DNA from 2 places in the Salinivibrio sp. ML198 genome. Region 2 is predicted to be linked to the other one. Evidence: riboswitches for the same ligand, from Rfam matches in the RefSeq annotation. Region 2 holds a riboswitch; the other holds the start of a gene.

Region 1 (7,417 bases), on a different contig from region 2:
CGGCGGTAAATACGCCACAGACCGCTTTTCCTTCATAGTGCACCGTCAGCATGACTTGCGTCGCTTTGTCCACATCCATGGCAAAAAACGTCTGGAGCACATCGATAACAAACTCCATCGGAGTATAGTCATCATTATTTAGCACCACCTTGTACATTGATGGCGGTTGCAACTTGGTTTTTTCTGACGATTCGGCCTCTGCGTCAGGCAAACCCCACTGGTTCCAATTACTCATAACTCATTCAATGCATTGTTAGGGTGTCTCGGTAAGTGATGTGGCGGGGCACTACTGCCATCCACGATTCCCGTCCACCTATACTTAAAGTTAAGCCACAGATTGTATTCCAGCAACCTTTTCATTGCGAACACCGTTTGCCTGAGCAATTGTTAAGCACTGCATTATGTAATAGTGTCTGGCGCAGCATTTCGTTCACTGCGCGCGACACGAACGTGTCATCGCTCACTGCATCAAAATGCATAAAAAACAAGGCAATCCGGCTAGCCAATAACGTGTGGGTGGATCGCATCAAGCGCGACAGGTGAGAAATAGGTACACGCCTCTCTCGATTCGACAATATTCACTCCATGATCATTTTTAAGCAGGCGTACTCGTTGCGTAATGCCAGTAGCGCTCATGCCAATCCAAACACTTAAGGGCTAAAGAGCAAGTTATTAGAATAAAAAGTAATAGTTCAGCCCTGTAATAGCGCATCTATCACTGTAATCACACGGGTTTATAGCGAAAACATCCAGGGTAAAATCTAAAAAACTATGCAATTGAGATGTCTGTTGTTGAATGAATAATTGCCACTTCCTCACACTTTTTCGATTCGATATTACATTACTGTTATAAGTTATACCCCACACTTGACTGCCTAAAAGTATCTACTAAAGTGAAACATGTGGTAGGTAAACTAACCATGTCACTTCTATTCAATCATATCAGTGATGGCAACAGTGCCGCGCTGCCGGGATTGATGAGGTGGAATGAACGCGTTTATCGCAGGTATGCAAAGTTTGATGCAAGAAGGATGTGTCGCATGGAAACTGGTACAGTAAAATGGTTTAACAATGCAAAAGGATTTGGCTTTATTTGTCCGGTAGAAGGAGAAGGCGATGTGTTTGCCCACTATTCTACCATCCAGATGGACGGATATAAGACATTAAAGGCGGGACAAACCGTCAACTACGAGGTTCAGGAAGGACCAAAAGGCTACCATGCCAGTGAAATTGTGCCAGTCGATCAAGAAGCGGCTAAATAGCGCTGAATCCGGTCGGCCAAATGGAAAAGGCGAGCTTACCGCTCGCCTTTGTTGTGTTTGACCGAACTCAATGCCGTCTAGAGTAACCCAAGCATCTGTTTGTAGTGGCGGCGACACACAGAAACATAACGTTCATTGCCCCCAATCACCACCTGATCACCATCCGCAATGGCATTACCCTCGCTATCTTGGCGAATAACTCGACTCGCTTTACGTCCACAATGGCACACGGTTTTCAGTTCAACGAGCTTATCAGCCCACGCCAACAAGTACTGCGACCCTTCAAACAGCTCACCACGAAAATCCGTTCTTAATCCATAACACAATACTGGGATCCGCAGCTTATCCACCACATCAGTGAGCTCAAGGACTTGCTGTTTGGTCAAAAATTGGCTCTCATCAATCAATAAACAGTCAACTTTCTCTTGCGCCAAGATAGTCGCAACGTGCTCGAATAGCGACGTCTGATTGTCATACAGGTGGGCATCAGCTTCTAAGCCAATTCGCGAACTAATTTTTCCGACCCCATAGCGGTTATCAATCGCGGCGGTAAAGAGTAGAGGCTGCATACCGCGCTCTTGGTAGTTAAAGGCCGATTGTAACAAGGTGGTCGACTTACCCGCGTTCATTGCCGAATAATAAAAGTATAACTGAGCCATAACTGTCTCTACACGTAATGCCCATTGTGGGCGAGCTGGATTAAATAAACAGGCATGCTACCGCACTAGCAGAAAAAGAAAAGCCCCGCCGAAGCGAGGCTAGATAATTAACCGACCAATTTACACGGTCGCTTTTTAAGCCACATTAACCCAGCACATAGTGCAACGAACGCAAACACGGTCGCCATCAAAGACCAAAGAAGTGACGCGGTAAAGCCTAACACCATGAAGCCTACGGTTGAGACAAGCGCCCCGCCAATAGCATAAGGGAGCTGGGTGGCGACGTGATCAATATGTCCACATCGTGCCCCTGTTGAAGACAAGATAGTGGTATCAGAAATTGGTGAACAATGATCGCCAAATACCGCCCCCGCCAATACTGCTGAGAGCATAGGTAGCATCAGAGCAATGTCTGTCGCCGCGGCAAGATCGCCCGCGATAGGAAGCATAATACCGAACGTCCCCCACGACGTCCCTGTTGCAAAGGCCATCACTGCCGCCAACAAGAAGAGCACCACAGGCAAGAATTGCGCCGGTAAGTTCCCCTCAACCAAGGACGACAAATATTTGCCTGTTTGTAGATCACCAATAATATGGCCAATTGACCAAGCAAATAACAGAATGAGGATCGCGCCAAACATAGACTTTGCGCCCACCCAAAGGGTTTTCGCAATATCTGATACCGCAATACCTTGTTTACCTGTCATCACTAAGGACACAGCTAAACCCGCCAGTCCACCCCACAGCAATGACATGCCGACATCGGTATTTTCAAACGCGCCGAGGAGAGAAAAGGATTGTGCATCAGCGGCCAAGGCCTGTCCGCCGGTATATAGCATCGCCCCCACCGTCGCCACGACTAGCATAATAATGGGGGCGACCAAATCAGCCACGCTGCCTTTATCACTTTCTTCAATCCCTAAGTCATCGCAGATATCAGCGCAGTTTTCACTTTCATCGCCCAATCGACTGCCTTTTTTCGCCTGATATTCAAACTGACGCATCGGGCCAATATCCAGTTGAAACCAAACCACCGCAAACACTAAGAGCAAGGCAAAAATGGCGTAAAAGTTCATCGGGATCATGGTGACAAATGCCCCTAGCGCCGTGTAATCCGTCACACCATGCGCCACTAAAATCGAGCCAATCACGGTAATGATATAGGCTCCCCAGCTTGATGCTGGTGTGATCACACACATAGGGGCTGCCGTGGAGTCAAGAATGTAAGCCAGTTTCGCTCGAGAGACGTGAAATCTATCTGTCACGGGGCGAGAAACGGCGCCCACCGCTAAGCTGTTGAAATAATCATCGACAAATATAAATACGCCGAGAAAAGCGGCGAGCAGTTTCGCCCCACGTTTACTCTTGATCCGACTTTGCGCCCAATTGGCGAACGCGCGTGTGCCTCCAGAAAGAGACAGGAGCGCAGTGATCATACCGAGTAAAATAAGAAACGCGAGAATACTTAAATTCCAGCTATTTAAGCCTCCATCAGCAATAAATAGTCCAGTGATCACCTCAAGTAAGTACTGTCCAGAAGAGAGGAAAGAAAAATCGGTCAGTAACACAGTACCTAGTACGATTCCCATGCCCAACGACAATAAAACCCGTCGTGTGGCAATCGCGAGGCCTAGCGCCAATAAAGGGGGAAGCAGTGATAAAGCGGATGAAGAAAAATCTGTTAAGTTCATGATCTCAGTGTCAACCAGGTGGTTGGAGATCTACTGCAGAAATGAAGACGGTAAGGTGTGGTATCACACGGCAAACAGCTTGCCTCCTACATACAGTAGCGCTCCATAGTGTATTTCCAAGTACTATGGCAGTGCTGCCCCTATTCGGTAACAGCCCCAGCTCAATCGGTGTGATGACCTGATTGGCTTCGGCGTTGTTTCCTTTTATGCGCTCTCATCGGTATCACCCTCTTGCGCACGACTTATAAACAACGCACCTCTACGTTAAGCGTGGTGCATTCTACACAACGTGTTTACTATCGCAACTATTTATGGTTGAAAAAACGTCGATTAACCCCCACCTTAACTCGATGCCAATAAAATGCGTCTTATCTTCTATTTTTTTAGACATCTGTTTCAAAAAAGACAATAGAATTAAAGTCAAATTTGCGGTTAACTTGCAATTAATGAACAATATGGCGTATTAATATAGGTCATATTGTATATTTCAATTATACTGCTATCATTCTTTCAATTAACATATAAATCAAATAGGAACCAATAATGTCTGATGCAATGAAAGCCTTACTCAATTTGCGTAGCTTACGCGCAGTTGCAAAAGAGATGTCTACTGAGCAACTGAACGAAGCCTTAGAAAAATTACAAACGGTTGTTGAAGAGCGCAAAGAAATCGATCGCCAAGCTGAAGCGCAAGAAAAAGAGCGCTTAGAGAAGTTAGAAAAATACCGTGCTATGTTAGAAGCCGACGGTATTGACCCAGAAGAAATCGTGGCATTGTTAGGTGGTGCTTCTAAGAGCAAAGCATCGGGTAAACGCGCGACTCGTCCAGCAAAATATCAATATACGGGCGAAGATGGCTCACAAAAAACCTGGACAGGCCAAGGTCGTATGCCGAAAGTGATTCGCGAAGCGATTGAGAGCGGTGCGGCTAAGCAGGAAGATTTCCTCATCCCAGGCCAAGAAGCCTAAGTCCATATTCCCGCATAAAAAAAGAGGCGCTCAGCCTCTTTTTTTTTATCCCTTAACCAAATTTAATTCTGTCTGCCAAATGGCTCACCGCTAACGCAAAGTAGTGCGAGCGATTCCATTTCAATAAACTCTGATAATTATTATAAACAAGATAAGCCCTGCCTTTACCATCATCAGGCTGAATCAACCACGCATTGATATCGACGGCGGGTAGCGCCTGACCATTCAAACGGCGCACACCACGCGTCTGCCAGGCACTCAATGAGTGTGCTTTATCACTGTCGGTGCCAAGCAAAGTACGATCTATTCCTGCAGGTAGCTGTACTTGCCGCCCCCATGTATAAGTATCATCCCACCCGGCTTTTTTTAAGTAATTCGCAGCAGACGCAAAAACATCGGCTTCTGTTTGCCAAATGTCTTTCTTACCATCTTGATTGCCATCGACCGCGTAATTAATAAACGAGCTTGGCATAAACTGGCATTGGCCCATTGCCCCTGCCCAAGAGCCTTTCATCGCTTCTGGCGCAATGTGCCCTTGCTGTAATATCTTCAGTGCAGCCATGGTCTCTTTACGAAAAAAGGCCTCTCGACGACCATCAAAGGCTAATGTTGATAAAGCTTCAATCACATTATAACTGCCCTGAAGTTTGCCAAAATTACTTTCTACGCCCCATAAAGCCACAATAAAACGCGGCTGAACTTGGTACTGCTCACCGATGGTTTTCAACGTGTCGTAATGTTCACGATACAGTTTTTTCGCTTGGGCGACTTTCCAATCAGGCACAGCACGCGGAATATATTCATCCAGCGTAAGGCGTCGCTCAGGTTGATTTCGATCGGAGCTGACCGCACGCTCGTGGTATTCAACGTCCTTAAACGCACGCTCAAGTAACGCATCACTGATGCCCGCCTCTCGTGCCTCGGCTTTTAAGGTGGTCACATACTGCTCGAATCCGGGCTTGGCCATCACAGGGCTCACCAAAAGTGCCGCCGCGATAGAAGCTGAAATCATACCTTTGCGCATAGTCTTCCTTTTACAGTTTTTCGTTTTTATTACGAATGGCCTGCAATGCCGCATCAGGTGGCGGGGGCAATTGCACAAAAAAGCCATCACTTTGCAGGCTTTGTTTAACCTTATTGATGTCAACAGCAGCCAGTTTATCGCGCTTGTCTAAGTTGATCATCATGGCAAATTCGGGTTGCCCAAAGCTATTCATTAATGCCTCAGGCACATCATCAAATTTATCTTTCTCTGCAAGATAAAGATAGGTGCCTTCTTTCTTTTTGCTACGATAAATTGCGCAATACATCTCAAAAGTCCTCATGAGCATGCCATATTACTGGCGATAAATTGTCATCTCGGGGTAAAGGTTTGTTAAGCTTTGCAGCAAAGTGTGTCAAAACGCGTCTCTGCTGCCATTTCTCATTCAAACGTTAAAAAAACACCATTAAAGGGAGAAATGCCGCATCAACGGCAAACCCTGCTTGCCGCATTGGCGCTGTGAATATACCATGCTATCCAACGTCTGATAATGCGCGTCTGACTCGTGTTTAAATGACAAAACCGGGATCGAATAACATGCTCAAACAACCGGAGTTGAAAGGCTCAACCTTTACCCTTTCCGTCCTCCACCTCGTTGACGATAATTTTGCTGCCGCTGCCAATGTTTTGACAGAGAAAGTCACCCAAGCACCGGCCTTTTTTCAAGGCGCCCCTGTTGTCGCTGACATTAGCCGCCTATCACAATGTCCTGATATCGGTGCCTTAAAGCAGTGCTTACAGGCCACAGGCATGATTCTCGTCGGATTGACCGGCGTCACCCATAATGATACACGCGAGCTTGCGCTGAATGCGCAACTAGCCGTGCTCAAGTCAAGCAAGCAATCCCGAGTTGCCGATCCGATTCAGCCGCCTGCCAAAGTGGTCACCGCCCCCGTGCGTTCAGGTCAGCAAATCTATGCGAAAAACGCCGATCTGGTGATCCTCAATCATGTCAGTGCCGGCGCGGAAGTGATAGCCGATGGCAGTATTCATATCTATGGCGTTTTGCGTGGCCGAGCTATTGCCGGCGCAAGTGGACAAAAGCAAGCGCGTATTTATTGTCAGAACCTTCAGTCAGAATTATTGTCAGTAGCAGGAAGCTATTGGCTCAGCGATAAAATTCCATCAGAACATTTAGAGCGACCTTCCATGGTCTCGCTTAATCAAGAAAGCTTACACATTGACCCCCTCACGCTATAAGAGAATAAGGAAGAGGAATGGCACGAATTATTGTAATTACTTCCGGTAAAGGCGGTGTTGGTAAAACAACATCGAGTGCGGCATTGGCGACCGGGTTGGCCATGACAGGCAAAAAAACCGCCGTGGTCGATTTTGATATTGGCCTACGTAACCTGGATTTGGTGATGGGCTGTGAGCGTCGGGTCGTCTATGACTTTGTCAATGTCATTAATGGCGAAGCCAATCTGCATCAAGCATTAATTAAAGACAAACGCGTAGACAATTTGTTTATTCTGCCAGCCTCACAAACACGCGATAAAGATGCGCTAACCAAAGACGGCGTGGAGCGGGTTCTAAAAGACATGGATGAGCTTGGCTTTGAATACATTATTTGCGACTCGCCCGCGGGCATTGAAGCCGGTGCATTAATGGCGCTGTATTTTGCTGACGAAGCGATTGTTACCACCAATCCAGAGGTTTCATCCGTACGCGACTCTGATCGGATTCTTGGTATTCTCGACTCCAAGTCACGCCGCGCAGAAAACGGCGAGGATCCGGTAAAACATCACTTATTACTCACTCGCTATAATCCTGCACGTGTGACCAACGGTGAAA
Region 2 (7,417 bases):
CGGACTGGATCATCGACTTAGGGCCAGAGGGCGGTAATGGCGGCGGTGAAATCATCGCGCAAGGTACACCGGAAGCGATCGTGGATGTGGTGGGTAGCCACACCGCTCACTTCCTCAAACCTATGTTGGAGCGATAATGACCTCAGCGCTGCCGCAGAGTCGCGTGATACGAAAGCCGCTAACAACCCCATTTCTACTAACGTTAGCGGCCTTGTGGTTGATCTGCTTACCACTGTACTCGGTGTCTCTCCCGCTGGTTGGCATACGTCACCCTGCAGCGGCGCTTTCCTTGTTAACGCTCGCGTTCACCTTGGGGTTTGCCTGCTTAGAAGTCGTGCGTCAGCATACTTGGCGGGCAAGCCGACTGACCTGGATGCTTGGTTTGGCAACGGGCCTGGCGATTATTCCTTATTACTACCCACACGCTGAGGCACTCAATAGCGGCTATGCCATGGCCGCCTTGATACTTAGCCTCGGTTTCTTCTCCAGCCTTCAACAGTTTGTTTTTAACCATTCGCAGCGGCAAAAGCTACTCGGGGTATTTTTACTCGCCTCTTGGCTAGCGGTACTGTCGGTGTTGGGCAATCAATCACCACCGGGCATGGCGCCTTTTATGTTTAACAACTGGGTGCCTCACTTGCCCCCTGCGGTCACGCACACACTGCTACTTACAGGTCTCACCTTAGCGGCGTATATTCTCGCCAGAGAGCCGAGTGGCCGCTACCGCCATCCCATCAGCCAAAGCTTATTGGCCGTCACCCCTTTGGTTTTTATTCCAGTGTTAGCGATGCAAGGCCAGCCCCTGCTGCTGCTCTTTGCCTTGTGTGCCATCGTGTTACAGCAAGCCTATTTGAGTCGCTTTGCCTCCAGGCGCCAGCACAAAGCTTGGCTTGTGGCAGTCTGTCTCGGCGCGATCCTGGCGATATTTGCCCTCAGTGGTCAAGATAGTTGGCAATGGCTGAGCGACGGCGAGCGACGTGCGTTGGGTTTAGCGTGGCAACAATGGCAGACAACGCCCTTTTTCGGCGTGGGCATGGGGAATGGTAAGCAGGCCTTGCTGTTGCTTTCTGCTTCACAACCCGGCCACCTTGGTCCAGTGAACCTGCCCAGTGCACTGCTGTTTTGGCTGTTGGAAGGAGGCTTATTGATTGGATTGGGCTATGTGTTGGTGATCATGGCGCTCGGCGTCAGGATCCTTCGTGCTCCCTCAGGGACACGGCGGATCTTGATTGCTTTAGTGCTACCTCCGCTCACTGGACTGATGATCTATCCGGTAAGCGGCACCCAGTGGTTCAATGGGGTATTGTTACTCCTTTGGCTATACTGGCTTGATAACCTCACCAGCAAATATCGCCGCTACCCGGTACTCACTCATGGTTACAGCCAACGTGTGGCCAGTCGCACCGTGATCACTGCCCTCGTCATCACGACACTCGTGTGCCTGTCATCCGTATATTTGGCCAATCGTTATTTGCGCGACTCTTTACTCAGCTCGCAACGTTTTGCCTTATACCAGCAACATCCATGGTGGCAGCAAAAGCTGGCCCACGCACAACAAAGCCGTCACTTTCAGGCTAATTTAGCAACTCTGTCTGACACTGAGCGCCAGCAACACCTTAACCAATTATTGCGCCAAGTCGCACAACGACCACGCTTTGCTGGCTATCAGCATGCCTATCAAGTGGCCCTACAAATCGGTGACCGTCAGCGGGCTCGCGATATCCAGCAAGAAGCGCGTTACTTGTATCCAAACGCGGCGAAGGTATGGACAATCCGCCATACCCTACCGGATCATTCAACGCCCTAGCGCAATGCCTCTTCAAGGGCTTTAAGGCACAGGGCAATGTTCTCATCCCTTGCGCCGTAGCCCATTAAGCCGATTCGCCAGGCTTTACCCGCCAAATCACCGAGGCCAGCGCCAATTTCCAAGTTATAGGTGTGAAGTAAATGCTGGCGCACGGCGGCATCATCCACGCCCTCAGGAATATAAACGGCGTTAAGCTGGGGCAAACGATAAGGTTCATCGACCACAAAGCCAATCCCTAAATTGTCCAATCCCGCTTTCAAACGCTGATGCATGGTATCGTGGCGTTGCCACGCGTTCTCAATCCCTTCGTGATACAGTTTGAGCAGGGCTTCATGTAGGGCATATAAACTATTCACGGGTGCCGTATGGTGGTAGCTACGTTTGCCGTCGCCGCTCCAATACCCCAGCACCAAACTTTGATCGAGAAACCAGCTTTGCACCTTGTGAGTCCGCGCCTGCATTTTTTCTACTGCACGGGGCGAGAATGTCACTGGCGACAAGCCCGGTACACACGACAAACATTTTTGACTGCCTGAATAGACTGCATCTAATTGCCACTCGTCCACCTTCAACGGCACGCCACCGAGTGAGGTCACCGCATCGACAATAGTGAGGCAGCCGTGTTCACGTGCCAAGGTGGCAAGGGCCTGTGCATCAGAGCAAGCGCCTGTGGACGTCTCCGCGTGGACAAATGCGACAATGCTAGCCTCCGGGTGCGCCTTCAAGGCCGCTTCAACCTTTTCAGGATTAACCGGATCGCCCCAGGCATCATCAACCATGACCGCATGTGCGCCACAACGCTCCACGTTTTCTCGCATCCGGTCGCCAAACACGCCATTGCGACAGACGATCAATGTGTCGCCAGGCTCCACCAAATTGACAAAACAGGCTTCCATCCCCGCACTCCCGGGTGCAGAGACCGCAATGGTAAACGGATTGTCGGTTTGAAAAGCGTACTGCAGTAGCTGCTTGACCTCATCCATCATGCCAATGAATAAGGGGTCAAGATGCCCCAATGTCGGCTTGCTCAATGATTGCAGCACCGACGGGTAAATGTCAGAGGGCCCTGGCCCCATCAATGTGCGAGCGACGGGTTGAAAAGACTGAATATCGGAAATTGCACGAGCCATCACGAATCCTTGTTGTTGGTACCGAGGCTCACCGTTATAGCATATTTTTTCGCCATCCCCCTAGCCTCTGGCACATGAACTGTGTGATCGCTAGCGGCGATTTATGTTTCTTTTCAGTGCCGATAGGGCGCAATGGCCTCCTTTTCCTCAGTCAAAGCGGGGGCTGGGCAGTGCTCCCCCATCAAGAGCAAAAACACGGTTGACACCCTGCGACCACACCCGTAATGTTAAAACTGTTCATGCGGTCACCAACCCATGACTGAACATGCAGAAGAGGTGCATTTCTCAGGCAGTTATCAGGCGGAGCCCCACTCCTAAGCGTGATAACCAGGGGAGACAATGCCGAGGTGGCGTAAGATCGGGGTCGATACGCTGCCGGCCTTGAAGGCTGAATCCTTCAGGCTGTCACTTGTCATCCATATGGACAGACAGGTGGAGCGCTTCTGGCAGAATGCCTGCCGTTTGCTCTTCCTACCTTGTCGCGGTATTTATCGCGGTCACGATGTGACTTCTGATGTTCCCCACTGACTTTTGAATATGTTGAATCAATGAGCACGAGCTCAAAAGGGGAAAAGGACGTGAACCCGTTACCATCAATTTCAGTCGCTAAGTTTGGCGGCACCAGTGTCGGGACGCTAGCGGCGATGCAGCAAAGCGCCGCGGTTATCGAGCAAAACCCGCAAACCCGTTTAATCGTGATCAGTGCGTGCGCCGGAGTGACCAATCATTTAGTCGCGCTCGCAAAAGGGATCAGCGACCCTGACGTGCGCCAAGCCAAGTTGGACGCCATTAATGCCATTCACCAAGCAATATTGCAGCAACTTCCTGATTGCCAAAACACGCAAGCAGCCGTCGAACACTGGCATCTCGCCATTGCCGAGTATGCCGAAAAAGCGGCCATCATTCCTGACACAGCGCTAACGGATGCGTTAGTTGCCTGCGGCGAGCTGATCTCAACCCATATTTTCACCCATTTGCTCAACAGCCGAGGTATAACCGCTTTGAGAGTAGATGCGCGTGAATTGCTGCGCACCGACAGCCAGTTTGGCTGTGCCCAGCCTGACCCACAACAGACGCGAACACAGTGCCACGACCAATTGCTTCCGCATTTAGCCACACATCGAGTGGTCACCCAAGGGTTTATCGGCGCGGATGCCCACGGACAAACCACCACCTTAGGCCGTGGTGGTAGCGACTACAGTGCAGCACTGTTCGCCGAAGCCGTGGACGCAGAGAGTTTGGCCATTTGGACCGATGTGCCCGGGATTTATACCACCGACCCGCGGATTGCCGAACAAGCGCGCCCAATCAGTGAGATTAGTTTTAGCGAAGCCTCAGAAATGGCCACGTTTGGTGCCAAAATCCTGCACCCGTCCACCTTGCTGCCTGCAGTGCGCCAACATATACCAGTGTTTGTCGGGGCCGCGAGAGCGCCTGAGCAAGGCGGCACCTGGATCCGCGAGCACGCGCACTCGGCACCGCTGTTTCGTGCCGTCGCCTTACGACGAAACCAAACCATGGTGACACTAACCAGCTTAAACATGTTCCATGCATATGGTTTTTTGGCCAAAGTATTTGAGGTTTTGGCACGATTTGAAATCTCGGTGGACTTGATCACCACCTCGGAGGTCAGTGTCGCTTTAACCCTTGATCAAACCAACACTCAGGGCGACGCGCCGCAGCTGCCACAAGCGGCTATCGCCGAGCTGACCCAGTTATGTCATGTCGAGATCTGCGAGAACCTGGCGGTGGTAGCGCTGATTGGCAATGATATGAATCATACTGCTGGCGCGACAGCACCAGTGTTCAGTGCCTTAGCACAACATAAACTACGCATGATTTGCTACGGTGCCAGCAACCACAATGTATGTGTTGTGGTTGAAGATGACGATGCCACCCAGGTGGTGCAGCGGTTACACGCGGACTTATTTGAATAATAAAAAAGCCAGCACAGCCAATATGCTGGCTTCTTTCGTTAGCCGTTTAAGTTCGGCCCGAGCCATTTCTCCGCTTCTTCGCTGCTCCACCCTTTGCGTGCTGCGTAGCTGTCTCGCTGATCGTTTTGGATCTTCGCCACCGCAAAGTAACGTGACTCAGGGTGGGAAAAATACCAACCTGAGACCGACGCCCCCGGCCACATGGCATAGCTTTCGGTAAGTGTCATCCCCGTATGTGCTTCTACCGACAGCAATTGCCAAATTTTGCCTTTCTCACTGTGTTCAGGACAGGCGGCATAACCCGGCGCTGGCCGGATCCCTTGGTATTGCTCGCGGATCAGCGCATCGTTATCGAGCGTCTCATCGGGCGCATAGCCCCACAAGGTAATCCGAATTTGCTGATGGAGGTACTCTGCAAAGGCTTCTGCAAGTCTATCGGCGACCGCCTGGATCATGATCGCGTTATAATCATCCCCTTTCGCTTTGTATTCTTCCGCCAAGGCATATTCGCCAATACCACCTGTCACCGCAAATGCGCCAATCCAATCCGGCTGGCCACTGCTTTTTGGCGCAATAAAGTCCGACAAGCAATAGTTGGCACCACGAGGCTTTTTCGTTTGCTGACGCAAGTGGTTCAGTACGGTGAGCGTCGCTTGGCGAGACCCATCATCATAGACTTCAATATCATCCTCAACGCTGTTGGCAGGAAAAAGGCCACACACTCCCTTCGCGGCGACCAAGCCTTCTGCCTCGAAACGATCGAGCCAAGCATTGGCGTCTTGATACAAACGGCGCGCTTCCTCACCCACTAGTTCGTGATCCAAAATCGCCGGGAATTTGCCACTGAGTGACCACGTCATAAAGAAGGGTGTCCAGTCGATATACTGACGTAAGGTCGCTATCGAGACATCATCGTAAACATGCACGCCCGGCTTCAACGGCTGCGGAGGAGCATAGTTTGCCCAGTCCGTTTGCCACTTATTGTCCCGCGCCTGCTCAAGGGTGACGGGAGCGGTTCGAGGCGTTTTGCGTTGATGTTGCTCACGCACCGCCGCATAGTCTTTGGCTAAACGGGCCACAAAATCCGGCCGCTGAGTCTGTGACAGCAACGATGAGCACACCCCCACGGCACGTGACGCGTTGGGCACATAGACCACGGGCGCATGGTAATGCTGTTCAATCTTCACCGCGGTATGGGCTTTGGACGTGGTCGCGCCGCCAATAAGCAAAGGAATATCAAACCCTTGGCGCTCCATCTCTTTCGCCACGTTCACCATTTCATCTAACGATGGGGTAATCAGGCCTGATAAACCAATAATATCGACGTTTTCCTCACGCGCCACCGACAGGATTTTATCGGTCGGCACCATCACGCCGAGATCAATAATCTCGAAGTTATTACATTGCAGCACCACGCCAACAATGTTTTTGCCAATGTCATGCACATCCCCTTTGACCGTGGCGAGCAAGATCTTGCCATTGGTCTGTCCTTGCTGCTTTTCAGCATTGATGTAAGGCTCAAGGTAAGCCACCGCCTGCTTCATCACCCGTGCCGACTTCACCACTTGTGGTAGGAACATCTTGCCTTCACCAAACAAGTCCCCGACCACGTTCATGCCTGCCATCAGTGGGCCTTCAATCACTTCTAGAGGTTTACTTGCCGCGGCGCGAGCCAGCTCGGTGTCTTCAACAATAAACTCTGTAATGCCTTTGACCAGTGCATGTTCCAACCGCTTTTCCACCGGCCAACTGCGCCACTCTGCAGTTTCCGCGACCTCGTTCTCCCCACTATCGCGATAGCTGTCGGCGATCTCCAATAAACGCTCCGTGGCGCCATCATCTTTGTTGAGCACCACATCTTCTACTGCCAAGCGCAGCGATTCAGGCAAATCATCATAGATGGCTAACTGGCCCGCATTGACGATCCCCATGTCCATGCCATTTTTGATGCAGTGATACAAAAACACCGCATGAATAGCCTCACGGACGGGGTTGTTGCCTCGAAACGAAAACGACACATTGGAGACGCCGCCCGAGATCATGGCATGCGGCAGGGTTTGTTTAATGTCAGCCACGGCGTTGATGAAATCGACTGCGTAGTTATTGTGCTCATCAATGCCGGTAGCAACCGCAAAAATGTTGGGATCGAAGATAATATCTTCCGGCGGAAAACCGACTTGCTCGACCAGAAGATGATAAGCGCGCGTACAGATTTCCACTTTCCGCGCTTGAGTATCGGCTTGACCTTGTTCGTCAAACGCCATCACGATCACCGCCGCGCCATAGCGACGGACTAAACGTGCTTGGTGAAGAAAAGCCTCTTCTCCTTCTTTGAGCGAAATAGAATTGACGATGCCTTTCCCTTGAATGCACTTGAGGCCAGCTTCAATCACTTCCCATTTAGAGGAGTCAATCATCACTGGCACACGGGCAATATCCGGCTCGGCCGCGCATAAATTGAGGAATCGCACCATAGCCTTTTCGGCATCCAACATGCCTTCATCCATATTGATATCGATGATTTGGGCGCCGTTTTCCACTTG

What was found. A riboswitch is a leader RNA that binds a small molecule or an ion and turns the genes downstream of it on or off. The one in region 2 is predicted to bind lysine.
Region 1: another riboswitch for lysine. It lies ahead of BZG25_RS02850 (Na+/H+ antiporter NhaC family protein); the one in region 2 lies ahead of lysC (lysine-sensitive aspartokinase 3).

The regions. Positions count from the first base shown of each region.
Region 1 is NZ_MUEZ01000003.1:78,130-85,546, forward strand. Features, by position in the region: gene clpS (ATP-dependent Clp protease adapter ClpS) at 1-235, opposite strand, end outside; gene cspD (cold shock domain-containing protein CspD) at 1,041-1,262, shown strand; gene BZG25_RS02845 (thymidine kinase) at 1,340-1,921, opposite strand; gene BZG25_RS02850 (Na+/H+ antiporter NhaC family protein) at 2,029-3,612, opposite strand; lysine riboswitch at 3,701-3,882, opposite strand; gene BZG25_RS02855 (H-NS family nucleoid-associated regulatory protein) at 4,156-4,581, shown strand; gene BZG25_RS02860 (lytic transglycosylase domain-containing protein) at 4,634-5,605, opposite strand; gene BZG25_RS02865 (YcgL domain-containing protein) at 5,616-5,891, opposite strand; gene minC (septum site-determining protein MinC) at 6,161-6,823, shown strand; gene minD (septum site-determining protein MinD) at 6,841-7,417, shown strand, end outside.
Region 2 is NZ_MUEZ01000020.1:4,289-11,705, reverse strand. Features, by position in the region: gene uvrA (excinuclease ABC subunit UvrA) at 1-137, shown strand, start outside; gene BZG25_RS13330 (Wzy polymerase domain-containing protein) at 137-1,807, shown strand; gene BZG25_RS13325 (alanine--glyoxylate aminotransferase family protein) at 1,804-2,937, opposite strand; lysine riboswitch at 3,201-3,388, shown strand; gene lysC (lysine-sensitive aspartokinase 3) at 3,486-4,874, shown strand; gene metH (methionine synthase) at 4,913-7,417, opposite strand, start outside.